3 regions of the Sporosarcina sp. P12(2017) genome follow, and region 2 is predicted to be linked to each of the others. Evidence: riboswitches for the same ligand, from Rfam matches in the RefSeq annotation. Region 2 holds a riboswitch; each other region holds the start of a gene.
The links. Region 2 has a riboswitch for cobalamin ahead of CSV80_RS08290 (DUF4430 domain-containing protein). Riboswitches for the same ligand answer to the same signal wherever they lie in the genome.

Region 1 (10,616 bases), on a different contig from region 2:
TGGTAAATAGTCATGAATCGCAATGATTACTTCATTCGATCCTGGAATCTTTCGGAACTCCATTCTGCCGCGTTCATTGGAATCAGGATCCATCAATAAACCGCCCGTTATATAGTAAAGTGAGCGATCTTTTGTACTACGATCTGCAGAATAACTTAACTCGAGCAATGTCCGATTTCCGAGGAAACCGATTCGGCAATTTAACTGGTCGTCTACGTCGGTTTTCACCCAAGGATTCAAGAACGTAGAAAGCCATTTTACGTAATAACGTGCAGTTTCATCCGCAGTCCAGCTATGAGGTAATTCAATTCTCTGCACTGAACGAACATCTTGCTTAAGCGGCCCGATTATCGGCTTCTTCTTTGACACTTCTTTTTCTTTCAATTCCGCCTCCAGTGCTACAGGCTGTGTATTGGAGCGTGTCCATTTAGGTAAAATCATTACTGGAAGTCTTCTAACTAGCTTCGATAAAACCGGGAAAGAAGAACCTTTTGAACCGACAATTAGCCATGCACGTAATGCGGTAACAGGAACGTTATATGAGCGTAAAATCCTTTCTACTTCTAAACGGCTTTTCAAATGGCGTGATAAATCTTTTTCATCTTCATCGGGGCTAATCCCGCCCAAATAGACAATTTGTTTAATTCCTTGTTTTTTAGCTGCCTGCGCAAAGTTATCCGCTAAAATGACATCCATATCTTCAAAAGCACCTTGAGATAATTTCGCTGATTTTAGCATAGAATGTACGAGGTATACCGCAATGTCCGCACCAGCCAAGCTCTTCTCAGCATCTTTCATAGAAAATAGATCACAAGACCGCCACTCAACGTCTTCCGTATTCTCCCGCCGATTTCCATTTCGCGACAGACCAATAACTTTTGCTTTTCCTTTTAGCTTTTTCAATAGATTATTGCCTATATATCCACTAGCACCCGCAACGGCTACAACCAATTTCCTTTCTCCCATACAACCCCCACCCTCTCTCGTACGTGTACAGTAAAACTACCCTGTATAAGGAGTTTATAAGCCTATATAATTAAATAATATTGTTTTTAAGTAGCGGTCTTTGCTTTTTATATTAAAAGTACTTATACTAGATAAGAACGATGAAAACTGTATATGTTTTTTTAGTTTTCATTCGGTATATAAGGATAGGGGTACGATAAATGAAAGCACGTATTATGAAAGCTTTCCTCGAAGAAGTTCATGAAAAAAGTATGAAGTTTACGATGGATGATCTAGCCAAAAGACTAGGTATCAGCAAACGGACATTATACGAACACTTTTCTTCGAAAACGGAAATTTTAGATGCGATGATCGACTCGACATTACAGGAGTTCGACGAAAAAACCGATATCATTATGAAAGACGATGAACTACATCTTGTCGATAAGATTAAGAAAGTCATTACGGTCATACCGAAATACAATGACTTTTATAACTGGCAAATACTTGATCAAATGAGAAAAACACATCCCCAACAATGGGAGCGAGTACACGCTGCACTTCATGAATGGGATGAACTTCGTGAATTAATTGAACAAGGAATTCATGAGGGGATCATTGCAGATCAAAACGTAGAGTTACTTATGAAGTTGATTATAGATGCGACCAACTCTACACTTGATCGAAAGTTTTTCTATGAAAATCGTATGACGGTAACCGAAGCATTGGATTCCATTGTTGATATCCTGTTGTTCGGATTTATTAAGAAAAGTGACGACTAAATAAACTAATAAAACAAAAGAAGTTTTACTGTTTTACAAAAAAATGAAAGCGAGATGGAATTATGAGCCTCCACGCATGTGAGGTAACGAATGAAAATTGGCAGGATGTTGCCTATTTATCCGTACACGAAAACCAAAAGAACTTTATTGAAAGCAATTCATTTTCACTAGCACAATCTCAATTCGAACCAGAATGGAAGTCCATTGGATTATATGATGGAAAGGAATTAGTCGGCTATGCTATGCACGGACGTGAAGCAGATGGCAACGTATGGCTTGATCGCTTTATGATAGATCAGCATCACCAAGGTAAAGGTTATGCTAGTAGATTTCTTAAACTTCTACTTACGAGAATGGAAGAAAAGTATCAATGCAACAAGATATATTTAAGTATTTATCCAAGTAATAAAGCCGCACAGCATTTATATGAAAAATTCGGTTTTAAGTTAAATGGTAAAATTGATGATGTAGGTGAATTCCCTTGTCTCATCATGGAACTTGATCTTCAAAGGAGTCCTGTGCAATGAGTTCTTCTTCACCCAAGTTTAATAAATTGGATACTGAGCCAGTAGGACGTATCTTTTTACGTTATTTAATACCGTCAACTGTCGGTATGTTGCTGATGGCAATCAATATTGTGGCGGATGGTATCATGGTCGGTAATCGATTGGGTGCAGAAGCATTGGCGGGAGTCGGAATTTCGGCTCCCGTTTATACCATCTTTTTTGCTATTTCCTTATGGATTGGTATAGGTGCCGCCACAAAATATTCGATGGCAATGGGTGCTAAAGATGTGCTTAAAGCTCGTTCGATTTTCACACATGCAATCATTTCCATTTTCTTATTAACCATTATATTAGGCTTAACCGCCTTTATTTTTAGGGATTCGCTAGCATACGCACTTGGTGCGAATACCACTACATTCCCTTATGTATCGCAATACTTATTTGTGATTTTACTATTTGGCTTTATCTTTACTGTAGAAAACACATTTAGTATTTTCGTACGTAACGACGGAGCACCGAACCTCTCAATGGCAGGGCTAATTGTGACGTCAGTCATTAACATCATTTTGAATTATGTGTTCTTATTTATTCTTGATTACGGTGTTGCCGGTGCTGCAACCGCTACAATTATCGCTTCCTTTATGGGCATGTTAGTACTGCTCGCCCACTTCTTTAAGAAAAACAATAACTTAAAATTGATTCGCTTACAGTTCAATAAAAAGCTGTTCATAGCCATTCTTTTCATCGGATTCCCGAGCTTCCTTTCCGAGTTGGGAATCTCCTTTTTTACCATTACACATAATATTGCGTTCGAACGGATGGCCGGTACAGAAGGTGTTGCGGCATTCTCTATTTTGAACTATGTGCACAGTGTCATGCTTATGCTATTCCTCGGGATGGGTGGTGCGATTCAGCCGCTGATCAGTTATTATCAAGGCTCTGGTAACCGGATAAGGATGAAGGAAACCGTTAAAAAGGCCACTCTCACAGTCGTCATCGCGGGTGCTGTGTTCTTCCTCGTCGGACAGTTCGCAGCAGGTCCTATCGTATCGATTTTCGGAGACTTCCCGCAAGCCGTCAGAGAATTGGCTACTACCGGAATTAATCTATTCTTTATTGCCTATTTGTTCACAGGTACGAACTTTGTCATGATGACTTATTATCAATCTGTCGGCAATGTACGGATGGCCACTTGGATTACCGCTTCACGTGAAATCATCGTCATGTTGATTTTCTTGATGATCTTGCCACGCATATTCGGATTGAATGGTATTTGGTTATCCATTCCCGCTTCTGAGCTTGTCGTATTTATTGGCGTGTATTTATATCAAAGGAACGCTACTCGACATTCGTTAATCGGCTAAGCATTGGTCTATAGAACAGTACGGAAACATAAATCATTGTTCTAAGCAGCGCGTTCCATAGAATTAGTGTGAGTACGTGTTGTAGTAAAGAATGTTGCACTATTTTTGTTCCTTTCATCAATAAGAGTGCTATACTGAAAGAGCAACTGAATATCGTGTTAGAGATAGGTGCGTTTATTTTTTCTTAAACGCTTAAAAGGGAAATCGGTGAAAAACCGATGCTGTCCCGCAACTGTGAGTTGGAGTATAATTCGTTACCACTGTTTCACCGCAAGGGAAATGGGAAGGTGAATTATACGTTGAAGACGAGCCAGGAGACCTGCCTAGATCAGTACACACCAATACCCTACGCGGATAGGAGGTGTCAAGTGCGGCTTATGAAAAATCACACACAAGCCGACGTACGAAAAAACGGAATCAGGACATTCATTAGGTGGCTTCGAAATAGTTTCTATCGATCCAACATATGTGTATTTCCTGCCGAACCGTTTAATTCGTCATGGCTTCCCACTTAACATCCTTCCAGGTATTTACCGGACGGATGTTTTTTTATGTCAACGAACCCATACAAACACGATGAGGAGAATGAATTATGCCCAATCAAACAATCGATGACTTTACAAACTTATTAAAGGACACATTGATGTCGGATAGAGTGAGCACTCACTCTACCCCCCTTCCTATACTAGTGGAAAATGTGAAGAAACAAATTGCTGAAGACACTTCAAATGACTCTGCAGAAAAAAGTAAACAACTAGCTAATTTAGATACAGCATATCAAATCGTAGTTGCTGAATTAGTAGGTAGTAACTAGATCGCAATAAAACACCCCTGACCTTAATGTGTCAGGGGCGTTACTATGTTATAAAGAATCTTTAATCACACGCTTGTAATTCAATACGGAAAGTAAGCCAAATATAGAATATAGTGCCGTATAGATGAACATCACAATAATCGTGGGCGCCAGCATTTCAGTACCGAATAAGAACCAGCCAGATTTCACCGCGAAATAGCTGTGGAAGAGACCAACGACTAACGGAATACCGAAATTAAATAGCTGCTTTCGTTGAACCCCTTTTAGCAAATCTGTTTGTGTATAGCCCAGTTTACGAAGAATGGTATAGTTCGATTTTTCATCTTCACTTTCGTCCATTTGTTTAAAGTATAAGATGCAGCCAGAAGTGACAAGGAAAGCGAGGCCGAGGAATCCCACGATGAACATGATCATGCCAGCACCTTGCATTTGTTTCGTTCTTTCCTCAAACTTCGATTCATGTCCTGCCCAGTCGTTTATTCCCAACACATTAAATATATCATTCGCTTTTTCTAGATCATTCTCATTCTCGATATCCACTCCATGATATTCCGTAAATTCGGATTCTACGGAAGGATCTATATCTACATTCATCTGCTGGAACACTTGATCATCCACTACCGCCACTACAAAACCATAGGTTACACGTATGGGCAAAACAACTACCCTTTCTGTCCCTTTCAGTGTTAGATCATACTCATGCTCTTTGCCTTGGAAAACGACTTGCTGATCTTCTTTGAATTTCATGAAGTTTTCCGTTAAATTATCAGAGTTGACGAAGAGCACTTCCTTTTCTGCTACGTCTAACTCTGGCAATGCTTCATCACTAATGACGATCATTTCTGTATCGGTATAACTCACATCTTGACTATCCCCACCCGGAATAGATAGAACTCTTGATAAACCAACAGGTGTAGACAATAGATCAATAGCTGTCTCTGTATAGGCGATGCCTTTACTTTCAAGTGCCTGTGTAAATTCCATTGCACGCGTAGTATCAGGAATAGTAAAGTCGGCCGGAATAGTTCGCTCTACTGACTTCTCTACTGAGTAATACGAAATATAACTTAACGAGAGTAATGCGATGGATAGCGCAGATACGGATGTAATAATCATTAATAGAAGAGAATTCGATTTCATTCGAAACATAATTGAAGAGAGAGACAGCACGTCGTTAACGTTCAGATATCCTCCTTTACGTTTACGAATCAGGTTAAAGATAAAGCTAACGGAGCCTTTATAGAACAAATACGTTCCCATGACGACAGAAGCTAGTATGATGATCATCACCAGAAATAGCTGATCGCCTAGGAACACACTACTAAATAATCGGGATGATAAATAATAGCCGAATACAATGAGTAGAATACCGAACACACCGACAACCGCCTGAAATACTGTCATCTTTTTGACCCGCTGTTGCGTTACGGTTGTTACACGGAACAAAGATAATATACTTTGTCGTTTAATGAATAGCGCATTCATGATCAAAATCAATACAAAGATTACTGCAAATACGATCAGCGTTTGAAGTAATGCTGCTGAAGAGAAACGTAAAGTTGCAACATCCGTTACACCAGTGACCTTAAATAGAATGAGCATGAGTAATCGTGACATCGAAAATCCTAAGAGTATCCCTATAACGAGAGAGCCGATATATAACACGAAATTCTCTACACTTAAAATACGGAAAACGGTTACTTTCGTCATCCCGATCAATTGGAATAATCCAATCTCCTTACTGCGTCGTTTAATAAATAGATTGTTAGCATATAGCAAGAATACAGACACGATAACAATTAGAAAAACTGAACCTGTTTTAATAGCTGCAGCACCTTTCACTCCTCCTGTTGCATCGTCCAATGCTGGATCAAATTGCAGCGTTACAAATGAAAAGTACAAGCCCACGCTAAAAACCAAAGCAAAGATATACACATAATAATGTTTAAGGTTTTTCTTGATATTGCGGAAAATCAGCTGATTAAGCGTCATGTTGCACACCACCCAACACACCTTGCGTTTTGATGATGTCATTAAAAAATTCGTTACGCGTTTGGTCTCCTTTATTCAGTTGCGTGTAGATTTGTCCGTCTTTGATGAACACTACGCGCTCACTAAAACTTGCGGCGAGAGGATCATGAGTAACCATGACGATAGAAGCATTTCTCTTCATATTGAGATCACTTAGTTTGTTCAACAAATCGGATGCTGCTTTTGAGTCAAGAGCGCCTGTTGGTTCATCCGCAAAAATGATGCTTGGATCATGGATAAATGCTCGTGCGGCAGACGTTCTTTGCTTTTGACCACCTGAAATTTCATTTGGATATTTAGTAGCGATTTCGGAAATACCCAATTCCTCCGCCACTGCAAGGAATTTTTCATTGGCTAGTTTTCTTGATACTTTCTGCACCGATAGTGGAAGCAGTATGTTTTCTTTTACTGTTAACGTATCGAGTAAGTTATAGTCCTGAAAGATGAAGCCCAAATGACGTTTTCGGAATTCCGCCATTTGCTTTTCTTTCATATCGTTGAGGTTCTGCCCTTCTATGCTGATCGTTCCCTGGCTAACGCGATCAATGGATGAAAGGACGTTCAGTAGAGTTGTTTTCCCCGATCCCGATGCCCCCATGATGCTGACGAATTCACCCTTTTGTACTTCAAGGTCCAACGCGCGTAATACTTCCTGTTTATTGAATTTATTGCCATATATTTTATAGATTTTCGTTGCTTGTAAAATTACCATGTCCATCACTCCTTGTGTATTCTATCATAATCAATGTACAAATTTTTCTCCTGTCTTTGATATGACAATTAGAAAAAGCATGTGACGATACTGTCACATGCTTTTACATACGCGCTATACGTATCATTTCGTTTTCTTTTGTAAAGATCAAAGAGAACCGCGTACCTTTTCCTACTGTTGACTCTACTTTAATCGTAATCAAGAGAGATTCTGCTACTTGTTTTGCTAAGTACAGCCCCATTCCTGTAGCCGCATGATTTTGATGGTTTGCTGTTCCAGTGAAGCCCTTATCGAATATACGAGATAAGTCCCTCGGAGCAATACCCTGCCCAAAATCTTCGATCGATAACGTGGTGATACCACCCTTGCTAGTACACCGGATACGTATGTCCGAATCCTCACTATATTTTACCGCATTCGTCAGCAATTGCCTTAGAATGAAGCCGAGCCATTTTGCATCGGTCAATACTTTTTCTGCTTCCAATGATACATTAAAACCAATCCGCTTTTGCATACACCATTGCTTTAACGATTTTATCTCCTGAAATAACAACTTTTGTACATCGACCTTTTCAATATATAAATCATTCTGGATAAATGGGATACGCTTTTGATGTAGTTGCTGGTCGAGTAACAAATGGACGCGAAGCCACTCGAACATCAACTGTGATCGAAGCACATGGTCTTCCGTTCGTTCGATCATTAATTGCAGCGTTGTCAATGGTGTTTTCACTTCATGTATCCAATTCAACATATCATCTTTCTCTTGCTCTAAACTGATTTGCAATTCATCCAACTGGTGTTTAAACACTTGAATTTGTTCGGACATCCTTTCAGAAGTAATGGCTTCAAAAGGGCTGTCAGCTTCAGGTATTGCAGTTAGATCAAATGATGGTTCTAATGTTTCTAAGCGTTTATAGAATCTCGATTCTTTTTCATAACGCATGACTATAAAAATAACGAAAGATAAACAGGAAATGAATGCAATATAGACAGTAGACAAAAATGGAATGCTCGTGTCCAAATAGCCCATTGCTAGAACGAGCAGTTGCGAGAAGATGAAGAACAGTATCCAACTACCACGTTCCTTAAGAAATAACCGGATCATATTTGTTCTTCCTTCGCCATATACCCTTGCCCCACTTTAGTTTCGATCACATCTACCAAGTCGATTTCCGCGATCCGTTTACGCAAACGGTTCACGTTGACTGTCAGCGTATTATCGCTGACAAATCGTTCATCATCCCAAAGACTCGTGATGATTTCTTCCCTTGATACAATTTCATTCTTTCTTTCTATCAATATTTTCAAGATGTATATTTCATTTTTCGTCAACTCAATAGTTCCTTTTTCATTGGTGAGCGTACCTTTCACAAAATCCACTGCGGCATCACACCACGTTTTCACTTCCAATGTCTGATCAGCACTATAGTTATACACACGGCGTAAGATCGCTTGAATCTTTGCAATCAATACATCAAAGTGAAAGGGTTTTTGAACGAAATCGTCGGCTCCGAGTTGCATCGACATCACCATATCAGTCGGATGATCTCGTGAAGACAAGAAAATAATTGGAACATTCGAATGCGTTCGGATCATCCGACACCAATGAAAGCCATCGAACTTCGGCAATTGGATATCGATAAGGACAAGATCCGGCTTGATTTCCGTGAATTCTTGCAGTACATTTCCAAAGTTTTGAATTCCCACCACTGAGTAAGACCATTGTGTTAAACGTTCTTTTATTTCCTCAAATAATGTCTGATCATCTTCTATCAGCATAATTGTAAACAATGAACTCACCACACTTTTCTTATGTGTTATTAGTTTATCTTATATTCACACATAATGAAAATAACCCAGTTGAACAGATACTACATCTGTTCAACTGGGCTACTAGTAAACTCTAATTAATTCTTTTCAACGACATCAAGTTCCGTCCAATCAAATTCACCGTTTCGAATCTTTTGACGACGTTCCTTTGTAATATAATCACGCTCGGGATCTTTATGGTAATCTCCAACCTTTTTAGGATCACCTTCCGGGCGATCATGTGATAACACAAACGCAGCTAAATCGGCCGCCTCTTGATCAGTCAGCGTACCTGCCTGACCTTTAGGCATATTGTTTTGAATGAAACCTGTTGCTTTATTGATACGGTTAATACCTGCTGCTTCATTAAATGAACCATCACCCCAAAGTGCCGGACCTGTATGGTCACTTGTACCTGAACCATCTCCTGCATGACAAGAAATACAGTTTTTATCTGTAAACAGTTGCTGACCGTTTTCGACATCTGGTTCAGGAATTGAATCTTTATTGTTATTCATTCTCCATGTAATATCCTCATCCGTCTTTACATCTTTTGAGATGAACGTCAAATATTCAACCATCGCCTTCATTTCCTCACTGCCTTGCTCAAGTTCCGCTCCATTCATACTGCGGATAAAACACCCATTGACACGATCTTCAATCGTCGTCCATTTTCCATGATGCTCTTGCGGATATTTCAAAGTCACTCCGACCATCGGTGAATTTGCTGACAGTCCGCCATCTCCATGACAGCTGATACAAGACAGACTATTACCCACGTTTTCAGGAAGTAATGCATTCGTATCATCAAAAAGTTCTTTCCCTCGTTCGATTTTTGTAGTTTTTGGATCATCAGGGTCTAGGTTTTGTAAGTTTTCGCGGATATCTGTTTCGCTATATCCTTTGTCTTGGCCACATGCACTTAAGATTATCAGTAACAATAATAGCATTGTGCCGACTGATTTGCGTATATACACCAATATATCACCCCTTACATTACATGCTCTAGTAATCACGTACCCGTTTCTACATTTGATATAACAACTTTATTCAAAAAATAAATATTTTTCTTTAGTTATGTATCACCAAGCCTTCTATTAAGCCTTATTTTCCATGAAATATCTTTCTCTCTTTATGAATTTAGTAATTCTATGTTTTATTCCAAGTAGACAGGGAAGGGCATTTAAGTAAATAGTATTACATATAGGAAGGAAGTTATGTGAGTGAAAAAAATCCGTTTATTGTTTCCGCTTCTACTACTTTCCGGCTGTTCAAATATCACTGTACTAAATCCTAAAAGTACTACAGGTAAAGATCAGGCTTTTCTAATTTGGCTCGGTTTCGGTATTATGTTTCTAGTGCTTGCAGTTGTGTTTTTTTTACTCATCAAGATCATCATTACATATCGATATAAGAAAGAACGGGAACATGATCCCACTCACTATTTGAATGATAAGCAAAAAAGACATCTTCAACTAGCTTGGACAATCATTCCCATTATACTACTCGTCATATTATCTATTCCTGCTCTCTGGATTTCATATCATCAATCCCCAGTGGCTGAAGCTGAATCCCGCCATGAAGGTGTACATATTCATGTTTCCGCCAAACAATTTCAATGGACATTCACTTATGATACGGATAAAACAG
Region 2 (10,616 bases):
CAGTCCGTCTTGCTGCAAACTATACAACAACTCGCCTAAATGCTGCTTGGAAACCGGATCCATCCCCTTCGTCGGTTCATCGATAAACAACATTTCGGGTTCACCTAGCAAAATACAGGCAAGTGCCGCTTTCTGGACTTCCCCACCCGAGCAGTCATATGGATGACGCGTACGTAAATGAGAAATACCAAACGCTTCAAGCAAATGATGCATCCGTTCGGTTACATTGGATAGTTTTAAGCGCTCACCGATATTTTGCATTTCTTCTTCAATCGTTTGTTGGACAAAATACGTTCGTGGATTTTGTGGTAAGTACGCAATTTTTCCAAGCCACTCAGAATCCTTCATCCTCTTCATATCCTGCCCATTCAAACGAATCTTGCCACGTTGCGGTTTTATACTGCCGATACTTGCGCGCAAAGCAGTCGTCTTTCCACTGCCATTTCCACCAACCATTGCAAAAAACTGACCTTTAGGGATGCGTAACGTAAAACTTTTCAAGACGAATGGTGCTTTCTTTTGATACTGGAAAAACACATCGTCCATTTCGAGTATCCATCGCTCTTTCGAGAGATCTGAATGCGCTTCAACAGGCATCATTTCACGCTCTTCACGACCGATCCACTGCTTACATTCTTTCACCGTCAGAGGAATTGCCGCAATAATAGGTTTCTCTTCAAATTCCATATAGAGCCGTGCGAATGTAGGTAAGTACGGAAAGAAATGTGTCGCATGATCCGCATATAACTCTCCAATGACTTGACGACTGTCTCCTTCGTACCGAACTTCACCTGATTCCATCAGTACGATCCGGTCCGCCACTGCATACAATTCTTCCAAACGGTGTTCAACCAATACAATCGTCATGCCCGTTTCTTTATTCAGACGCTCAAGCATTAGCACCAACTCTTTTGCCGCTACCGGATCGAGTTGTGATGTCGGTTCATCAAGCAATAGCACACGCGGTTTCATAAGTAGTACCGACAATAAATTCAATAACTGCTTTTGACCGCCTGACAATTCGGAAGGCTTGGCATTCAGCAAGTCCTCCACTCCGAAAAAGTGAACCATTTCCGCTACCCGTTTACGCATTTCAAAAGTAGAGTACCCTAAGTTCTCCAGTCCAAAGACAATCTCTTGCATCACTTCATCCATGATGATTTGATTGTCTGGATCCTGGAACACATAACCAACTTGCTCAACCATCTGCCTCTCTTCCCACTCACTGATCGACTTACCTTTATAGAAAATTTCCCCTTCAAGTTTTCCTGTCGGCGTCAATTCCCTCTTCAATAATTTCAATAAAGTCGTTTTACCACTGCCACTAGCGCCTCCAATGACAAGGAACTCGCCTTCATTGACGGAAAGTGAAATATCCTTCAGCACATGCTGATCTGTATTCGGAAAAGAAAACGAGACGTGATTCAAATTGAATAATTCCATTTCAGTTGTTCTCTCCCTTCTACAAATAGCGGAAACAGCGCGACGGCCATGCAGCAAGCGAATACGAACCAATCAAGCGACGACAGATGTAATAGACCAAGTTCCGGATAAATGACAATCTTTCCGTAGCCGATAAATCCACCCGTGCCGCACATAACGAAAGCTACGAGTAAATAACTCAACCAACGTCTATCTGACTTCGTCATGCGATACGGAATATACGGACGTCTTGTACCAGACCCATACCCCCGTGCTTTCATAGAATCCGCCGTTTCCACAGCTTCTTCCAACGACCAAGATAGCAGAATTTGTAACATCGACATCCCGCTCTTCGCACGCTCACGCAATGTTCCTTGTGTCATCGTCATGCCCTTCAGACGCTGAACATCCTGGATTTCGGTTAACCGCCTTTTCAATAACGGCACAAAACGGATGGACATCATAATGAGAAATGCGGTCCTCGGGAGGATTCTTGCGAAGATATATAATAATTTATTACCGTTCAAGACGATATTCAATGAAACGAATAGTAGAAGAATCATCAACAACGACATCGCCGTTACGACACCATAGAGCATCGCTTCTAACGTCACTTTTTTTCCAAAGAAATCAAACCATGCATGCGTCCCTCTTGAGTTAAGCAAGGGATTGATCACAATAATCAGCGCAGTCATAGTCACCATCAACGGCGCCCACTGCTTCATCGCATGCCCGCCGTCATGTGATAGATTGACCGCAATTAATGCAAGGCAACCCGCCAGCAAAAAGATCGGATGATTAAAAAACATCGCAAAAAAGCCAAGGCAAATATAATAAAAAAACATCACGAAAGGGTGAATTGCCTGAATTCCATCGCCCATAACCCTTCCCCTCTCCACTCTCTAAAAACATTCCACGTTAAAAACAGACAATCTTGCACCGCGCGGGTGCAAGATTGTGTGATCATTTTGTGTTCAAAAACTCTATTAACATTTTCATAGCATGTGCACGAGACGTAGAGTTACTCGGCATAAAGTTGCCATTCTCCCCTTTTGCCATCTTCAGATCATATAGCATGCTCATCGCTTTTACAGCTTCCATATTATATGAACGAATATCACGGAAAGGCGCCATTTTGTCGAACTTATACATTTCGCCATTCTTCACTTCATACGCACGGTATAACATGAGCGCCATCTGTGCACGCGTTACTTCTTGCGCAGGCATGAATTTGCCGTCTTTCCCCTTAACTAAACCATGATGGTATGCAGCTGCAATTTCTTCTTGTGTACTTGAAGCATACTTTTGTGTATCAGGGAATGGTGCTTTCTTGTCCGTTTTCAAATCCAATGCACGAACTAAAATAGATACCGCTTGTGCACGAGTCAGTGATTGATTCGGCTTGAACGTATTGTCTTTATAGCCGTTCGCGATTCCTTGCTCTACTGCTTGATTAATATAATCCTTTGCCCAGTGTGTATGAATATCCGTAAACTGTGGAGTCGGAGTCGGAGTCGGTTCTGGTTCTGGTTTTGGCTCTGGTTTTGGCTCTGGTTTCGGATCTGGATCAGGTGTTGGTTCAGGATCTGGCTTTGGCGCCGGAACAACAGGTATCTCTTTAAAGTTGTACAATACCCCTTTGCCTTTTGTGAATAAATCAAATGCTACCAAAGCTTGCAACGCTTGCTCCGTGGCCATTGCATTCGAGCGGCTATCTCCTGCTGTATGCTGGAAGCCACCATCAGCTGTTTGGAAACTCAAAAGGTGATCGATCAAGTTGATGCCGTTCTTCGTAAACATCGGTATACGCGGATCGATTTGATTTGCAGTCAGACCGATGATTACTTGTGACGTCGCTTCACTGGAAATACCGCCAACGAACGCTTCGTCGTATCCACCTGTTGGACCTTGTTCATTCGCGAGGAACTTCACTGCACGATCCATCGCTTTACGAACTTCCGGCTTATCTGTGTAAGGTGCAATGCCTATCAAAGCCATTGCGGTAATGTCATAGCTTGTCGAGCCTTCTTTACTCGTCGACAAGCTCCACGACCCGTCATCTTTCTGGTATTTCAATAACTCTGCAACTAGGCTCTCACGTGTCCATTTCGAGTTGCTTGGTACTTGGTAGCCTTTTGTATCGAGTGCAATCAACGCGAAAATGATGCCGTTATTACCTTGGTATGTCAGGCTATCAGCACCTGTCATATGCTTTTCACTATTTACAATTTTATCGATTAAGTTAAAGCCCTTGCCATCCGCATTCATTGGATCAATGCCGATTGCTGCGGCAGCCATTGTTAAACGTTGTACATCAGTAATCTTCATTCGACCTTTGCCGGATCTGCTAATCACCTGGTCTTGTAAATGTTCGTAGAATTCCTTTGTATAAGACGCAGGTACTTTCTTGCCCGCTTTCACAAGTCCGATTGCCTGCCACTCACTGTCGATCGATCCTGCAAGCATTTGCGCACTTGCCTCGTTAATGGCTGAAGTGACAAGCTTTGAGTAATCTTTAGTAGACGGCGTTTCCGGTGTTGGACCTGGTTTCACTACCGGAGGCTCCGGTGATGGATTCGGATTCGGAACTGGATTTGGTAACGGGTTCGGTTCAGGGTTAGCGATTGGTGCATACGTCACTTTCACTGTTTTTGTAACCGAATCGTTCTTCGCATCCGTTGCCTGTAAGACGATATTATTATCACCACTCTGCAATACCGCATTTACTGTGTTCCCTGTAACGACCGCTTGCTTGCCGTTTACAGTGACTGTCGGTTGAAGTGCTGTTCCGAAATAACTCGCTGCGTTTACTTGGAATGAAAGGGTAGACTTCGTAACTGTTGCTCCCGAAGTAACACCTGACACTGAAATTTTTGGCTCCAAGTCTTCACGGAAAGGAAACAGATCGGCGTTTAGATCCTTACCTAAGTCCGTCGTATATTTCCACTCCACTTTATCACCAGGGATGAGCTTGATGACGCCCGCTCCACGATTCGGGAAGATACCGTTGACGCTGTACATCCAACCGCTGCCTTGTCCGCGGTCGAATTCATATACATTATCTATCCCTTCTACGTAAGCTGTCGCGCCTTCACCGCCACTGTATTCCATTTGAATCCCTCTTGATTCAACATTCCGCTTGAGTACACTTAAAACTGTATCGCCTTCCTGTACTTCGACGGTAGACAACGGCATCGGAACTTCTGTATTGGAAATCGTGATGGAATGCTGTAGTGTCTGTGCTGCTTGATTTTCATAAATCGGAGTCGGTTGCTCTGCGAATGAAGGTGCAACCGGCATAAGGATAGCGGCACTCGCTAATGCGAATGCTGCCGTTATTTTCGTGAAATTTTTGATGATAGAAATAACGCATACCTCCTTATTTAATGATGAATAGTTTACGAGCTGCTTGTTTTAATGTTTTTCCTTCTATAGAAACTGGTTCAATCACAACTAAAGAATATAACTGACCTTTTATATAATTGGCTTCCGGTGTCACAGTAACTTTCAAACCGTTCGCTTTCACTGTGACCGGTACGCGCTTACCTGTAATATCTTCTACATAGATTTTATCCAAATTCGCTTTTGAGTCCTGTATTTCTTTGTTGAACGTGACTGTAAATGTATGAGTGGGTTCTACTACTTTGGCATCGAAATAACGATATGGACGATCATTATCTACTATGAATACTTTTTTCGTCCCTTCAGGAATCAACGTTTCTTTTTTAGTCCCTTGTTCTCCCGCTTGTACAATATAATATCCTTCAATTATTTCCGTGTTTTCAATAAAGACAGAAGACCATGCTTCATTTTTGTTTTTCTGCACATTTAGAAGGCTATTATTAACAATTCCTTGAAGAGTTGAATGACTTAAAACTTCAAGTTGCGTGACTATTTCCGAAAAATCATACAGTCGTCCTTCGCCTTTTGTAAATAAATCAAATGCGACAAGACCTTGAATCGCTTGTTCTGTAGCCATTCCGTCTGTCGAACCTGTCATAGTATGCTTGAAGCCTCCGTTTTCTGTTTGGAAGCTTAACAGGTGATCTATCAAGTTGATGCCGTTCTTTGTAAACTGTTCACCTTGTGGATCGATGTTATTTGCTGTCAAACCAATGATGACTTGCGAAGTGGCTTCACTAGAAATGCCACCTACGAATGTTTCATTAAATCCGCCAGTAGGACCTTGGCTTTCAGACAAGAAAGTAACTGCTTTCTCAACAGCTTTTTTGACAGCTGGTTGTTCATTGTAAGGAGCTAATCCAATAAGAGCCATTGCCGTCATATCGTAACTCGCAGCGCCTGTATTGCTTGTAGCTAAACTCCAAGCACCATCTGCTCTTTGATAGCTTAAAAGAGCCTCAACTATCTTTTCGCGATTCCATCGTGCATCTTTTGGAACTTCATAGTTTTTCGTATCCAGTGCAACTAACGCAAATATTAAACCATTCGTTCCTTGGCGAGTCATCGTATCTACGTTTCTTATATCTATACTGTTATAAATTTTATCGAGTAAATCGATACCATTGATATTCTTAGGATCTCTCCCTATCGCTGCCGCGGCTATCGTCAAACGTTCTGCATCTGTAATTTTTAGACGTTCCGAGTTCTCAACGATCTGTTGTTGGACATTTTGTTCAAATATGACTGCATAGTTGTCCGGTACAGCTACTCCTGCTTTTGCTAAACCGACTGCCGTCCACTCGCTCGATACAGATTTACTCAGTATATAATTTGTCACTTTCTCAATCGCTTCAGGTACGCTTGCTTGACTCGCAACTACTGTAATTTGTAGTGCATCTGCCGCTTTTCCTACAACTGTTTCTTCTGATGCAACTAGCGAGAAGTTTTCACGGTCTACTTTACCGTTTAATTGAATCGTTATTTGCTGATCCGTATTTTGAGTAACTGTAGAAATTGTCAAATTAGATTGTCCAACAGTCCAATTTGCCGGCTCTAGCGCTGCCGGTGTAAAAGTATCGCCAATTAGATTCACCGTAATTGCAGGATTTTCACTATGTTCTATAACCTGTGTAGTCGTAGAGATAGCAGCCCAACGGCCATAGAAAAATTTCACCACGTCAGTATCTTTTACTACATAAGCAGCAGCTCCAACAGAAGGTGCTTGTCCGTTTACTGTATAATTCCAGCCATCCCAACCACCTAATGTTCCTGCTTCTTCATTATTAATAGATGTTACGTACGCCCCGTAATCACTTTCTTGCACAGTATATTTTACGTTCTGGCTAGTAAGTGCCTTCTTCAACGCATCTAACGCATTTTGCCCTTCTGTAACTTGAATCGCTTCTTTTAAAATTACTCCCGATAAACCTTCTACTTCCACATCCACCATGTAGTTAGCGGCTTGCGTGCTTATTTTACTTTGCTGTACATCCGAATTCGCTAAAGCAACTGAACTGGTCGTCGGCAACAGCATCGTTACTGCTAGTAAAACACTTGCGATGATCGATACATAACGCTTAAACAAATGACTTCCCCCTTGTACTAGTTTGATAAATTGAACGTAAAAAAGCCCTTGCCTCCAGAAAGAGACAAGGGCACTATGTATAGACGGACTCCTGTAATAACTTAATTATTTATCCAATACAATATGCATACCTCTTCCTGGGAGGCGTAACGCATGTTATTTTGGCAAGTCTCCTGACTTATGGATCATCACATCTTCAACCTTCCCAGTATTTCACCAGTGGTATTCTGAAGATATTACCCATTTACAGTGGCCGGACCGTACAGGATTTTCACCTGTTTCCTTTTTCATCTTTACAGTAATGTAAAGAACCAAAATATTCTATTCAATTTTACCATAGTATACCACATTGCCATTCGCTAATTTTGATTATTTCAAAAGAACAGTAGAAAAGACTGACGAAAGGAATCTTCCATCAGTCTTTTAATGAATACTATTTATTACACTAGGTGCTTTTATAAGTGAGTGGAGGTTTACAGCTCCTGATAATCTCGCTGATAGACTCCGCCGTCTTTCACTTCTGCATGATAAAGTGCTTTCAATGCAAAGCTTTTCTCTAGCTCATGTTCTTTCATAATCTCTTTCAATCGTCTGTTTAACTCTGGGCTATGCTTTACGAGCTGAAGCATCTTAGGTTGTGAATACTGCATGAAAATCCCCTCCTCATTTCATTTGTTTCTATAGTATAACATGGCTACGGTTCTTGTTGTATGAAAGCAAATTGTTCTTCTGGCTGGAAATCAACCCTAACTTTCATGTATACTATCACAAGAGCAGGCTGATGATTCTGTGCAAGTACATGAATTGCACTACAGTACCTACTTACATATCGGACGAGAATGAATTTTTCTCGTCTTTTTTATTTTCACTTGTGATGACATTGTAAACAAACTGTCATATACTTAGCGTTTACACGAACGACTAGATGGGTATTGTCAAGTGTATGTGTGCAATTTTATTCTACAATCTTGATTAGTTACTTCGATTGTTTCACAAACTACATTTTAAAAAGGAGTGCCTATGAAAAAAGTTTCATCAACATTTTATATTACATTAGTAGCTGTCATATTGGCAGTCGGTTATGGTGTAATCGCTCCCGAACACTTTGAGGCGATCACGCTCAATATAAGGAATCTGATTTCGGATTCATTCGGCTGGTATTATTTACTGACAGTTTCTATGCTATTCTTCATTTCAGTCTATTTGATATTCAGTCCGCTCGGCAGGATTCGATTGGGGAAAGACAGTGACAGACCACAGTTTTCCATATTTTCTTGGCTTGCCATGCTATTTTCTGCGGGTATGGGAATTGGGCTCGTGTTCTATGGAGCTGCGGAACCTCTTTCGCATTATGCGGTAAGTTCAGCTACTGCGCCTATTGAAACGAAAGAAGCGTATAAAGAAGCGATGCGTTCAACATTTTTCCATTGGGGCTTCCACGCATGGGCTATATATGGTATGACCGCTTTAGCGCTAGCATACTTCCAGTTCCGCAAAGGTCAACCTGGTTTAATTTCCGCTACACTTCGTCCGATTTTCGGTGATCGCGTAGAAGGCAAACTTGGAACTGTAATCGATGTCTTTGCAGTTTTTGCTACTGTTTTTGGCGTCGCCACATCACTCGGATTTGGAGCAGTCCAAATTAACGCTGGTTTGAATTACTTATTTGGTGTTCCGATCGGTTTCTGGTCTCAGTTTATTATCATTGCGATCGTTACTGTATTATTCCTACTATCCGCTTGGAGCGGTCTCGGAAAAGGGATTCGTATTTTATCGAATACAAATATGGTATTAGCTCTTACACTGTTGGTCTTTATCATTGCACTCGGTCCAACATTGCTGATTTTCAATATGTTCACTGATTCTATCGGTGGATATTTAGAAAACCTCATTCGTATGAGTTTCCGCACAGCACCACTTACGCCTGAAAACCGTTCATGGTTGAATGACTGGACACTATTCTACTGGTCTTGGTGGATAGCTTGGTCACCATTCGTTGGAATGTTCATTGCCCGCGTTTCAAAAGGAAGAACGATTCGCGAATTCATGATCGGCGTGCTCGTTGTACCGACTGTATTGAGTATGATTTGGTTCTCAGCGTTTGGTACGACAGCTATTGAAACACAAAAAGCAGGTATTATCGATTTAGCATCTACGGCAACAGAATTGACGATTTTTGAGATGTTTAGTGGATTACCTTGGTCATTCGTCATTTCAATTGTCGCGGTTTTGCTGATTACTTCATTCTTCATTACATCAGCGGATTCGGCTACATTCGTACTTGGTATGCAGTCATCATATGGCTCATTGACTCCACCTAATAACTTGAAGGTCGTCTGGGGTGTCATTCAGTCCGCCATCGCGATTATTCTATTGTATGTTGGTGGTTTGGACGCACTTCAAAATGTTATCATCATAGCCGCCTTACCTTTCTCCATCATACTGATCATGATGGTCACTTCGCTATTCAAATCTTTGAAGGAAGAGCGAAGAAAAATTAAACGAAAATAAAAAATGAACACTGCGCACATGCGTAGTGTTCATTTTTTTGTATTAGTTTGCGGCTTTTTCGATTGCTTGTTTCAAATCTGCGATAATATCGTCTACTGACTCCAACCCCACAGACAAGCGGATTAGCTCTTCGCTGACACCTGAGTTTTTTAAATCTTCCACAGACAACTGCTGATGAGTAGTAGATGCCGGATGAATGATTAATGACTTTGCATCTCCCACATTCGCTACGTGAGACCAAATTTCTACATTATCGATTACTTGTCTTCCTGCATCGCGTCCACCTTTGATACCAAATACAATAATTGAGCCATAACCATTTTTCAAATGTTTATTTGCTAATTCCGCTGTTGGATGATCTTCTAGACCCGTATACGTTACCCACTCTACTGCCGGATGATCTTGCAAGAATGCCGCGACTTTTTGTGCATTTTCATTATGGCGTGGCACGCGTAAATGAAGTGTTTCTAAACCTTGCAACAAGTTGAATGCACTGTCCGGCGACAAGCACGGGCCGAAGTCTCTTAGCAATTGCACGCGCAGTTTCGTTGCGAAAGCTGCAGCAGCCGTGTCGATTCCATAACGTAAGCCATTGTACGTTTCATCCGGCTCTGTAAAGCCTGGGAACTTACCTTGTGTCCAGTCGAATTTCCCTGCATCCACAGCTACACCACCGATGGTCGTACCGTGTCCGCCGATCCATTTTGTTGCTGAGTGGATGACTACGTCCGCCCCGTACTCGATTGGATTTGATCCATATGGAGATGGGAATGTATTGTCTACTAGCAATGGGATGCCATTTTCATGTGCAATGTTCGCGACAGCTTCCACGTCCAGCACTTGCAAGCTTGGGTTACCGATTGTTTCTGCAAACAATGCTTTCGTTTTATCCGTAATAGCTGCTTCAAAGTTCTTTGGATCAGATGCGTCAACAAATTTCACTGTGATCCCGTAGCGCGGTAATGTAACGGCGAATAAATTGTATGTACCACCGTAAAGATTACTCGCTGCAACGATTTCATCGCCTGCTTCGGCAATATTCATAATAGAGAATGCAATTGCCGCCATTCCCGAAGACAACGCAACTGCTGCTGTTCCGCCTTCTAGCTGTGCGACACGCTCTTCGAAGACAGCTACTGTCGGGTTCGTAATTCTTGTATAGATATTGCCTGCTTCTTTTAAGCCAAATAAGTTT
Region 3 (10,616 bases), on a different contig from region 2:
TATTGGAGTTTTCTCCCCAAGCGCCCCAGCCAGCTGTATCAAGTTGTTGTTCGCGCAAGGCTTGTTTTGCACGTTCAATTGCAGCATTCGCCGCACTATCATCTTGATAATTTGCTAGTGCCAACAAGACCATGCCCGTCATATCAGGATCAGCTGTGTCTTGTTCATTTAATGAAAGCGAAAATCCACCCTTTTCCTTTTCTTGCTTTAACAAATGTTGTAACGCTTTCTCTTTTGCATTGGCACCCCATGTTCCTACGTCCTGCCCGCGCTTCTCACCTGTATCTAAAGCGAGCATCGCCCATGCGTGTTTATTTATACCACCAATTGATCCGTCTGCCTTTTGTTGTGCCGCTAGCTCTGCATAAAGATTTCGTTTAGATTCCCATGCAGTAGATGGATCTTTACCTACTGCTAGCAAACCGAAGATATAGCGAATATGATCCGTATCTGCTTCATCTTTCTGTAATCCTGGATCTTTAGTGAGCCACTCTGGTAATTGTGCTGTACCATCACTTAATTGTGAACTGGACGCGCCCAATGCAACCAATTCCGTCCAACTGATTCCAGGCATACTCCATCTGAAATTATCCTTATTATATCTCTCCACTTCATAGAAACGTAACGTATCCGCAAGCATATCGTCTACCGTACGAATAGTTTCTGGTATAGCAGGAGTATTATTTGCAGTAGTGTTTACATTCGACTGCACTGCTTTAGCAAGCCCAGTTATTGATAACGTTACATTTGGTACTTCGCCTTGCACATGTAGAAGTACGTTCTGACTACTTTCAACTGTGACTGAGCCAACTGTTAGGGCTCCATTACCTATAGTCCAGTTACTAACATTTGAAGCCGCTTCCGTAAACGTGTCTCCACTTAATGTGAGTTCAATAGTCGGATCCTTGTCCCCGACTTTCAACTTCGTAATGGATTCAAGAACTGCATTGCGTTTATAGAAAATGTGAATCTTATCATTGTCGTTTACTACATTATCGAAAAGTGAAGTAGATGATCCTTCATTAACATCAACAACCCACTGATCATTGCCATGTAAATTTCCATTTTGAACGTTGTTAATCGATACAAAATTCTCTTTCGCTTGATCCAACTCGTAAGGAATATTTTGTTCTTTTAACAACTGTTCAACAACTTGTACAATCGTATCGCCTGCTTCGAATGCCACTGCAGTATCTGCAAGAATCGGTGCATCTACCCCATCGACTTTCACGTAGGCTGTAGGCCGCTCTGTTTTTAAAGCAATTCGATTCCAAACAGAACTTCCCGCTTTCATGTCTGCTAGCGCAAGTAATACTTGTTCTGTCGCCATTAAATTAGTACTTTTATCAGTCACTTTCCACTTATAAGACCCGTCTTCAAACTGGAAACCTTTTATTGCATCTACTACTGTCTGATTGCCTACATGCCACTTTTCTGCTAGTACATTCTCATTGACTGCAGCTAGACCCCAAATCGCTGTCGCTGTGGAGTTGGCATTATCGCCCATTCCAAAATTACCTGGCGAATTAAATCCACCCGTCGTTAAGTCTAGTTGTCTAGCTCGTAATAAGTCCTTCGTTCTTTCAATAGCTGCATCTGCCGCTTCTTCCCCTTGATAGTTCGACAACGCGATCATGCCCATACCTGTCATATCTGGGTCTGAAACCGGACCAAAGAATGAATATCCACCATCTTCATTTTGGTTATCGATCAAAAATTGTAGCGCTTTTTGTTTCTTATCTGTATTCCACTCACCTAAATCGGCTCCTAGACGTTCGCCTGTATCCATCGCAAGCACGGCCCACATATGTTTATTAATGCCGCCAAATGAGCCTGTCTCTTCGTTTTGTTGCGATGCTAATTCCGCATAAAGATTACGATTCGTTTCCCATGCATCGGCTGGATCTTCGTTCATTGCAAGCAATCCGAAGATAAAGCGAATATGATCTGTACCATAATGTATAGGTTCTAGATAATCTGGATCTTCTTTTTGCCATTCTGGTAATACCCACTCGCCATCATTCAGGTCTTCACCTGCTGCGTAAAGCCCGACTAATAATTGCCACGAATCCAATTTCATCTTTTTGTTTTTATAAAACTGAACGGTTCTAGCTAATAATTCTTCCACATCTGTCTGCTCTTCAACCATTCCTTGTGTATTCTCTACTCCTGTATCAACTGCTTGTACTGTTGGAGTTAAAACCGACAACACCAACAATAAACTTAGCAACACAGATAATGTCTTGCTTACTCGACTACCTTTCCTCAACGACTCCTACCCCCTATTTTTTTCAATAAAAAAATCCCGCCTCCGGAAAGAGACAAGGATGGATGGATGCGTGTTTAGACATACATAATACAACACAACATACACACCTTTTTCCGGAAGGCTGTAAGCATTGTATTATGGTAAGTCTCCTGACTTTTGGATACGAACGCAACTTCAACCTTCCCAGTATGAATACCAGTGGTTGTCAGAAGTTACTTTCCAATTACAGTGGCCGGACCGTTCAGGATTTTCACCTGATTCCTTTTTACGTCTTGCAAACTAGCAAGACACCAAAATACGCTATAAACTATCCTTAATCATAATGAGTCGACAAAACAATTGCAATAGCGAGATTTTTGACGTGTAGGATATTTTCCAACTCCCTATAAATGACCAATTTATTCCTGTCCTATCTTGACTATCTTTTCAGACTATGTAACGATAAGATATGGATAAACACTAGGGGTGCTGTTGCTGAGAGAGGCGTTCGCCTTAACCCTCGAAACCTGCTCTAGATAATGCTAGCGGAGGGAAGTGGACATATGACGGATTTCGACCGTACTATGCAACCACTTCGCACAGAGAAGTGGTTTTTTGTGTGTATTTTTTGAAGAAATGAGAAGTGGTAAGAATGATGACGAATAAGGTTTTAGAGTTTACGAATGTATCTTTTCATTATCGAGCAACCAATGCTTCTAAACCAACCGCAATTTTTGACCAAGTCGATTGGCATGTAAATGAAGGCGAATTTGTCAGCATCATTGGACCAAGTGGTTACGGGAAAAGCACTTTATTCCGACTGGTCACCGGTCTAGAGAATCCTGACAGTGGTGAGATTTCATTGAACGGAGAAGTGACAACGAAGCGATTAGGCAAAGTGGGCTATATGCCGCAGCAAGACTTACTCATGCCGTGGCGAACGATTCTTGAAAATGTCCAATTACCAGTAGAACTTCAAGGCGGTAAACCTACTGCCGACCAGATCATCCAGCTACTCGCTGATTTCGGACTGGCAGGCGAAGAAAACGCTTATCCTGGAAATTTATCAGGCGGGATGCGACAACGGGTTTCCTTTTTACGAACGATCCTGACCGGCTCCAATATTTTATTGCTGGACGAGCCATTCAGCGCACTCGATGCGATCACACGGCTGACGATGCAAGAGTGGCTGATCGATCAATGGCAGAAGCTCGATAAAACGATTGTCTTCATCACACATGATATCGACGAAGCTTTATTTCTATCCGATCGCATCTTCGTACTCGCTGAAAGACCAGTACAGACGATTCGCGAAGTCATCGTGCCTCTCAGCCGACCACGTACTATGCGAGACCTGGCACAGCCCGAAGTGATGGAAATGAAGGAGCAACTTATTAGCGAGCTTCGTTCGGAGGCGCGGCTATGAAGAAAATCACTTCGTATAGTTGGTCTATACTTTTCGTTGCGATCTTACTGGGCCTATGGGAAATTAGCGCACGTCTTTACGACAAAAGCTTTCTCTTCCCGTCCCCTTCAGCGATTCTGATCAGATTATGGGAGCTGAAGACGGAGCTGTTTATCCACCACTTACCTCCGACTGCTTTAACTATCTTAATCGGCTTATCGATTTCAATCATGCTCGGATCCACACTGGCAATTGCGATGTATAGTAAGAAACCGATCGAGCAGGCGTTTTACCCTATCCTGATCGCGTCGCAAACGATTCCGGTCATCGCGCTCGCACCGATTTTCGTCTTATGGTTCGGCTACAGCATTTGGAGTAAAGTCGCGGTTACGGTACTGATTACTTTTTTCCCGATTACCGTCAGCGTTTTCGACGGCTTGCGCTCTTCAGATAAAAATTTACGTGAATTAATGCTAACAATGGGTGCGTCCGCAAAAGATATCTTCTATAAATTAGACCTGCCTTCCGCTTTGCCATCTTTCTTCTCTGGACTCAAAGTGGCGGTCACACTGAGTGTAATCGGTGCGGCCATTGGGGAATGGCTAGGTGCTCAGGCAGGACTTGGATACTTCAGCAGAAGAATGATGACGCAATTTGACAGTGCCGCCGTATTCGCACCGATCGTCTTGCTATCTGCAGTAGGCATTATCTTCTTTCTACTCGTCGTCGTATTGGAAAAACACTTTTTACAATGGAGGAATCACCAATGAGAAAACGTCTGTTCCTTAGCATCATTTTTCTTCTTGTACTGCTAGCTGGGTGCAATAATGATAAGACTCCCGCAGATAACGAAGAGACACCGAACAATGAAAAGAAAAAAGTCAGCATCATGCTCGACTGGTATCCAAATGCAGTACATAGCTATATTTATGTAGCCCAGGAAAAAGGTTATTTTAATGAAGAGAACGTGGAAGTGGACATACAATTCCCTGCCAATCCGACCGATCCAATGAACTTGACCGCAGCAGGAAAAGTGACTCTTGGACTGTATTACCAACCGGATGTCATTTTAGCGCAAGCCAATGAAGACATTCCGATTAAAGCAATCGCCTCGATTGTGCGAGAGCCACTAAATTATACTGTCATGCTAGAGGAAAGTTCGATTCAATCACCTAAAGATCTCGAAGGTAAAACAATCGGTTATCCAGGGATTCCACTAAACGAATCTTTGATTAAAACGATGGTAACGAATGACGGCGGCGATTATGACAAAGTGAATATGATCGACGTTGGATTCGAATTGGAATCTTCACTCGTTTCAAAACGTGTTGATGCCGTGACAGGAACATTTATTAACCACGAAGTGCCTGTCATGAACTCGAAAGGCTTCAAAACGCGCTACTTTAATCCAGTAGACTATGGCGTGCCAAATTATAGTGAAATTGTGTTGTTGACGAGTGATGATACATGGGACAAAGAACAAGACGCAATCCAGGCTTTCTGGCGGGCAGCACAAAAAGGGTATGAATTTATGGTAGAACAGCCCGAAGAAGCACTCGACCTCTTGCTAAGCAACCAAGATCAAGCGAACTTCCCGTTAGACAAAGCAATTGAAACGGAAAGTTTAAATGTGTTATTACCGAAGATGGATACAGACGGTGAAGCATTTGGTACGCTTGATGAAACATCTTGGGAAGAAGTGCGTGACTGGCTACATGAGATGGAATTGATCAAGACGAAACCTGAAGTGGACGATATGATTTTAGACGTCAGCACAGGTGACATGTTTTCTAAAATAACGAAGTAACACACAAAAGGCTATTGCAAAAGTCTCTATGACTGGCTGCAATAGCCTTTTTCTATTCTATAGAATTAGCGAGGAAGTACCGTAAACTTCACAGCAAATGACTTTTTCATTGCGACACCTTTTTTATTCTGCAACCCTTTCTCCACGCGTAAATAATGAACTCCTAGTTGCCACTCTTTAGTTGGTGTAATTAATAATTGCTTGCTATTTGTAGGATCCACTTTCGCTGTAAAGCTTTCGATACGTTCTGCGCTATTTGGCGAACGGGTAATGTAAATATGTTTTGAGTAGTCTTTTCCAAGTAGTAATTCATTAGTAAATTTGATTGTGAATACTTTATTCGTTTGTACTTTCAGTTCTGGAAAATCGCCTGTAAATTCATTTGGCGGAATGGGTGTAGAACTAGCTGGTAACGCATGGCTCAGCTTCTCTAAATTTACAACCCCTGCTCCAAAATGAATATCTTTACCTGGCGCGCCTAGGTCTGTCGCGGTCATTTCTAGTAACTGTTTGGTTTCAGCTGGGGTTGCTTCAGGCTTCAATGATTTTACCAAAGCCGCTGCACCTGCTACCATTGGTCCCGAAAAAGATGTTCCACTGACTGACTTATAGCTATTAGCAAGGGTTGTCGTATAGATTGCCGCACCTGGAGCGACTAAGCTCACGTGAGAGTTATAGTTTGAAAAGAAAGCGCGCTGATTATCTCTTTCCGTTGCGCCAACTGAAATAACGGAAGGATAAGATGCAGGAAACATGATCGAATTCCCTTTCGTTGCATCATTCCCTGCAGACGATACGACCGTGATACCCGATTCGACTGCACGCTGAATCGCTTTTTCTTCCATTTGAGAAGACATGCTGCTTCCGTAACTCATATTGATTACATCGACTTGTTTCTTGATGGCGTAATCAATCGCCTTAATACTATCCGACACTTTACTGAGACCGTTCAGATGCGAGATTTTCAACGGCAATATTTTGGTTTCATATGTTCCCGCAATACCTACTACGCCTAGATTATTTCCAGCCTTAGCCGCGACTACGCCTGCGACAGCTGTGCCATGGCCATTGACGTCCTGAACATTCGAATTATTTGCGTAAAAATTATAACCGCCTGGCTGAATTCGACCCTGTAAATCTTCATGTTGTAGATCAATGCCGGAATCAATGATCGCCACGACGGTCATTTTCTTTTGTTCTTGCACCCTAGACCACATCCACTGCGGCTTCACTTGTGGAATCCACCATTGCTTCACGAGAATAGGATCATCGAATACGATATGCGAATAGCGCTCATAATTCGGTTCAACATGTAAGACGTTAGGATCTTCGAGAAGTTGTTCCTTCATTAATAGCATCTCAGCTGAATCTGTAAAGCTCCATAACTCCACTTCGTCTGTGATAGGTTCGCGGCTTTCTACACCGGGTAAGTTTTCGTCTACAGAAAATGTATGACGATTTTCTTCGTACTCTACCAATAACTCATTTGAAGCAGCTTCTGCACTGACTACCCCTTTAAATCCAAGTACCGCCAGCAATCCAATGCAGGCAATCAAAACTATATGAAGCTGTCTTTTCATTCGCCCCTCTTTTCTTCCCTGCCACACTTTAGTAATATGGGATTCTTTTAAACCATTATAACTCACTATTTACCATCTTCATACATCCTAGGCGTATGATAGAACTACTTTAAATGGCGAATTTTGAAAAATCCCTTGTAATGAATATCCTGCGACCTACTTCCTTTACACAACAACCGTCCTTACATCTAGAATAATCCCGTCAGTCATAGTATAATCTTGACTACATTGGTATCTATACTCGCTTTCAAAAGATAGAGCCATAGCATGAAGTAGGAGAATTCACATGAAAAAATGTCCGATATGTAAAGAAATGAATACAAATCAGCAAGAGTACTGTACACACTGTAAAGCGTTTCTTGCATCCCGCTATTCCAATAAAAAACGTTCGTTATTGAAAACACCACTGTATCCCCTTTTATTGATAACTGCTGTGCTTGTCGCGATTATAGGTTATTACACTATTGAAAATAAATATGGTCGGAAGGCAATAACCGAGCAATTCATTTCAGCGCTGATTGAGCAGGATCAAGACGAGTTGCATGAATTGATTGTACCGAAAGATAGTCGTATTTCGATCAACGGGGTTAGCATACAAGCCTTACTTACATTGGTCGAGAAAAACCCTTCCATCGTACAAGTAATAGAAAACAATTTACGAGAAAAGACCGACGACGGCATGTTCTCCATACGTGCGGATGGTAAGCGATTCGGCCTCTTTCCCCGCTATACGATTAATCCAGCGGGCTATATCCTCAAAGTGAAATCGATCGGAGACGAAACGGTGCTATCCATTCACGATACCGAGATGGGCTATATTAAAAAGAGTAAAGAACAAGCAGAATTCGGCCCGTATATGGCAGGAATTTATCCCATCAAAATGACCACGACTTTGAATGACGAAAGCGTGCGAGAAGAAATTCAGGCGAACGTATTTGGAGCGAAGCAATCAGTTCACCTCGCTTTTGATTCCATCAAAGAATTGGCCATTGCAACGAACGTGGAAACCGACAATGATTTGCCAGTCGTGCAAAACGACGTCGTGGAAGAAGAACCCGTCGAAACCGTTATTGTCAAAGAGGTGATTAAAGAAGTTCCAGCTGACGCTTCAAACGACCACTTCATCATCTCATACAGCGGTGACGTGTTCCTCGACGAATCCGATTTAAAAGGACTGTCAAAAGATGATTTACGTTTAGCGCGCAATGAAATCTATGCACGACATGGCTATGTATTCCAATCAAAAGAAATGCAAAACTACTTTGGTTCACAGTCTTGGTACAGCCCGGATCCATCCTTCGATGGCAAGATGACCGAGTGGGAGAAACATAATGTTGAATTGATTAAATCACTGGAATAAAAGAAGGAGCAATCCGTTAAGTCATGTTGACTTCCCGGTTTGCTCCTTCTTTGTGTGGTTTGGGCGCACTGGTGGAGGGCGCGATGTCGACAAAAAAATCGCAACCCCATGCTAACTCAACCAGTCTCTTCCTCGTCCTCACTACTACTCTCACCATCCACTACGAACTTCTTCATAGCTCTCGCTTCATACGTCACCCAATCTTCATCGGACTTGTTAATCAATTCATCCAAAATCGAAATAGCTTGAGTTTCCTTACCAAGCTGCCACAAAGCGCGGCTTTCTTGAAGACGAATTCCCTCTCGATAAGGTGATTCCTTATAATTCACATCTTTTTCTTTACGGAATGCTTTCGCGATTTTCACCACGTCTTCATACTTCTGCTCACGCAAATAACTCGAAGCTAGGAAGTACGAGGCATCGTCCGTGAAGTAATCACTTTCCTCCGTACGCATAGCATATTCCAAGTACACAACAGCCGCTGGGAAGTCTTCTTTCATAAATTGCTTATAGCCTTCATTATAATACGTTCTCGCCGCTTCATCGGAAACGAATTCAAGCTTAGTTTCTTCTTTAGGTGTTGCGACCACTTCTTTAACCGGCTCGTCTTTCTTAGACGCAGTCTCCGTTATAGCCGGCTTTTTCACGGGTGCTGTAGTTGGCGACTCCGTAGCGGTTTCAGGCTGTGCCATGAGATTGGCAACTAACCAGACGACGAATACTAATAGGACGGTTGCTATACTAGCGAGTAGTACTGCCGCTTCTTTTTTTAGCTTACGCTTAACTTTCGGCTTCGGAACCGGCCGTGGGATATCTGGACGTGGAGGTTCTGCCGCCACGACACGTTTGATTGTCGGATCATCAAGCGCATACATAGGTAACCCCGCCGTATAGCGAGATAAAGGGTCACTTTCATAACGTGCCAACAACACCGTTTTCATGCGATATAATTCAATCGGAATAGGCAGTTTTCCTGCAAGTTCCATCGCGTGATCGATAATATGTAGTGCTTTTTCGCCAAATCCTAACTGAATTTCCGATACGGCATCGTTATATTTAGCGATGATCTGCGTATACGTGTCCCAATTGTCGACGATCGTTTGCTGTAACTTGATAGCATGTAGCTCGTCGCTATCTAATTCCTTCAAGTAGGCTAAGGCCACATGCAAATTCCCGACCTTACTTTCAAGCAATGCTTTATGCCACAGAATTTGCTTACGGCTAACATTCAGTTTTTCCAGTTCGCGTATCGTATCAAGCGCCAGCGTGTAACGCTTCTGTCGTATTGCTTGTTGCATTTGCTGAATCAGCATAGGAACGTTAGTGAATGAACTCATCGAATCACCTCCACCTACTAAACGGGCGTACGTAGTGACTCACCCATTGATCATTTGTAATGCTCGTCATAAACGTCCCCCCTTTTACGAAACCGTTTTCACTAACGCATCTTGAATGACTAGACCTTCTATTGAAAAGGCTCTACGGAATACAGCCGCTACTTTAAAACGCTCAATTCCTTGCGCTTCTTCAGCGGGTATAGTTCCAACCGCTTCCATATAACTTTCATCGAAATACTCATCGTACACTGATAACTCTTGTATACCGATTTCTTCAAGCAAAAGATGTGCTTGATCCATCGCTGCATCTAACTGTGCAAGTAAATCGACAGATTCAGGGTCAACCGTCTGACGTACATCTTCAAATAAAGTAAAGATCTGCACTGCACGTTTCGCCATTTGTACACGGTCTTGCAATGCTTCATCTTGCAAACGTGTAATGGCCTCATCAACGGGCAAAACAGCTTGATTGCTTTCGAGCAACTCTTCTAGAGATCGGAAACTGGTCGATGTAAACTGCTGAAACTGCTTCAAGTCTTCTTGCGTAACGGGTTTCTCAATAGGATCTACTTCGAAATCTTCAATCGTAATTTTCTCCAGTTGTAATAATTCTTTATCCAATAAACGCTGTAACTCTTCCGGCCTGTTATTCGCGGACTCATGTATAGTACTCATCGAATTCCCCTTTTCAGAAAACATATAATGCATAAATCAAGCAAGAAAAGCCCAGTCTAAGCTTAGGCTATTATACTGATAAGATAGCACTTTTTGGTGGCTAACACAATACTGGGCCACGAATTGTCGAAGGAATGAGGCGACTACGATACACGGGTTGACGTATTATTGCACAATGTGTCATAGATAGACAGAAGGTACACC

Region 1: another riboswitch for cobalamin. It lies ahead of CSV80_RS10485 (hypothetical protein); the one in region 2 lies ahead of CSV80_RS08290 (DUF4430 domain-containing protein).
Region 3: another riboswitch for cobalamin. It lies ahead of CSV80_RS05580 (DUF4430 domain-containing protein); the one in region 2 lies ahead of CSV80_RS08290 (DUF4430 domain-containing protein).

What each region holds. Positions count from the first base shown of each region.
Region 1 covers NZ_PDYL01000011.1:68,630-79,245, reverse strand. Annotated here, with positions in the region: gene CSV80_RS10505 (NAD(P)H-binding protein) at 1-966, opposite strand, end outside; gene CSV80_RS10500 (TetR/AcrR family transcriptional regulator) at 1,167-1,727, shown strand; gene CSV80_RS10495 (GNAT family N-acetyltransferase) at 1,790-2,254, shown strand; gene CSV80_RS10490 (MATE family efflux transporter) at 2,251-3,597, shown strand; cobalamin riboswitch at 3,747-3,938, shown strand; gene CSV80_RS10485 (hypothetical protein) at 4,190-4,411, shown strand; gene CSV80_RS10480 (ABC transporter permease) at 4,460-6,403, opposite strand; gene CSV80_RS10475 (ABC transporter ATP-binding protein) at 6,393-7,154, opposite strand; gene CSV80_RS10470 (sensor histidine kinase) at 7,258-8,262, opposite strand; gene CSV80_RS10465 (response regulator transcription factor) at 8,259-8,948, opposite strand; gene CSV80_RS10460 (c-type cytochrome) at 9,065-9,943, opposite strand; gene coxB (cytochrome c oxidase subunit II) at 10,190-10,616, shown strand, end outside.
Region 2 covers NZ_PDYL01000008.1:101,981-112,596, reverse strand. Annotated here, with positions in the region: gene CSV80_RS08305 (ABC transporter ATP-binding protein) at 1-1,443, opposite strand, end outside; gene CSV80_RS08300 (energy-coupling factor transporter transmembrane component T) at 1,425-2,303, opposite strand; gene CSV80_RS08295 (S-layer homology domain-containing protein) at 2,386-4,722, opposite strand; gene CSV80_RS08290 (DUF4430 domain-containing protein) at 4,802-6,910, opposite strand; cobalamin riboswitch at 7,057-7,241, opposite strand; gene CSV80_RS17635 (hypothetical protein) at 7,384-7,560, opposite strand; gene CSV80_RS08280 (glycine betaine uptake BCCT transporter) at 7,931-9,421, shown strand; gene CSV80_RS08275 (O-acetylhomoserine aminocarboxypropyltransferase/cysteine synthase family protein) at 9,464-10,616, opposite strand, start outside.
Region 3 covers NZ_PDYL01000005.1:118,707-129,322, forward strand. Annotated here, with positions in the region: gene CSV80_RS05580 (DUF4430 domain-containing protein) at 1-2,269, opposite strand, end outside; cobalamin riboswitch at 2,392-2,579, opposite strand; TPP riboswitch at 2,721-2,819, shown strand; gene CSV80_RS05585 (ABC transporter ATP-binding protein) at 2,904-3,674, shown strand; gene CSV80_RS05590 (ABC transporter permease) at 3,671-4,423, shown strand; gene CSV80_RS05595 (ABC transporter substrate-binding protein) at 4,420-5,460, shown strand; gene CSV80_RS05600 (S8 family peptidase) at 5,526-7,040, opposite strand; gene CSV80_RS05605 (YARHG domain-containing protein) at 7,327-8,400, shown strand; gene CSV80_RS05610 (tetratricopeptide repeat protein) at 8,517-9,737, opposite strand; gene grpE (nucleotide exchange factor GrpE) at 9,822-10,412, opposite strand.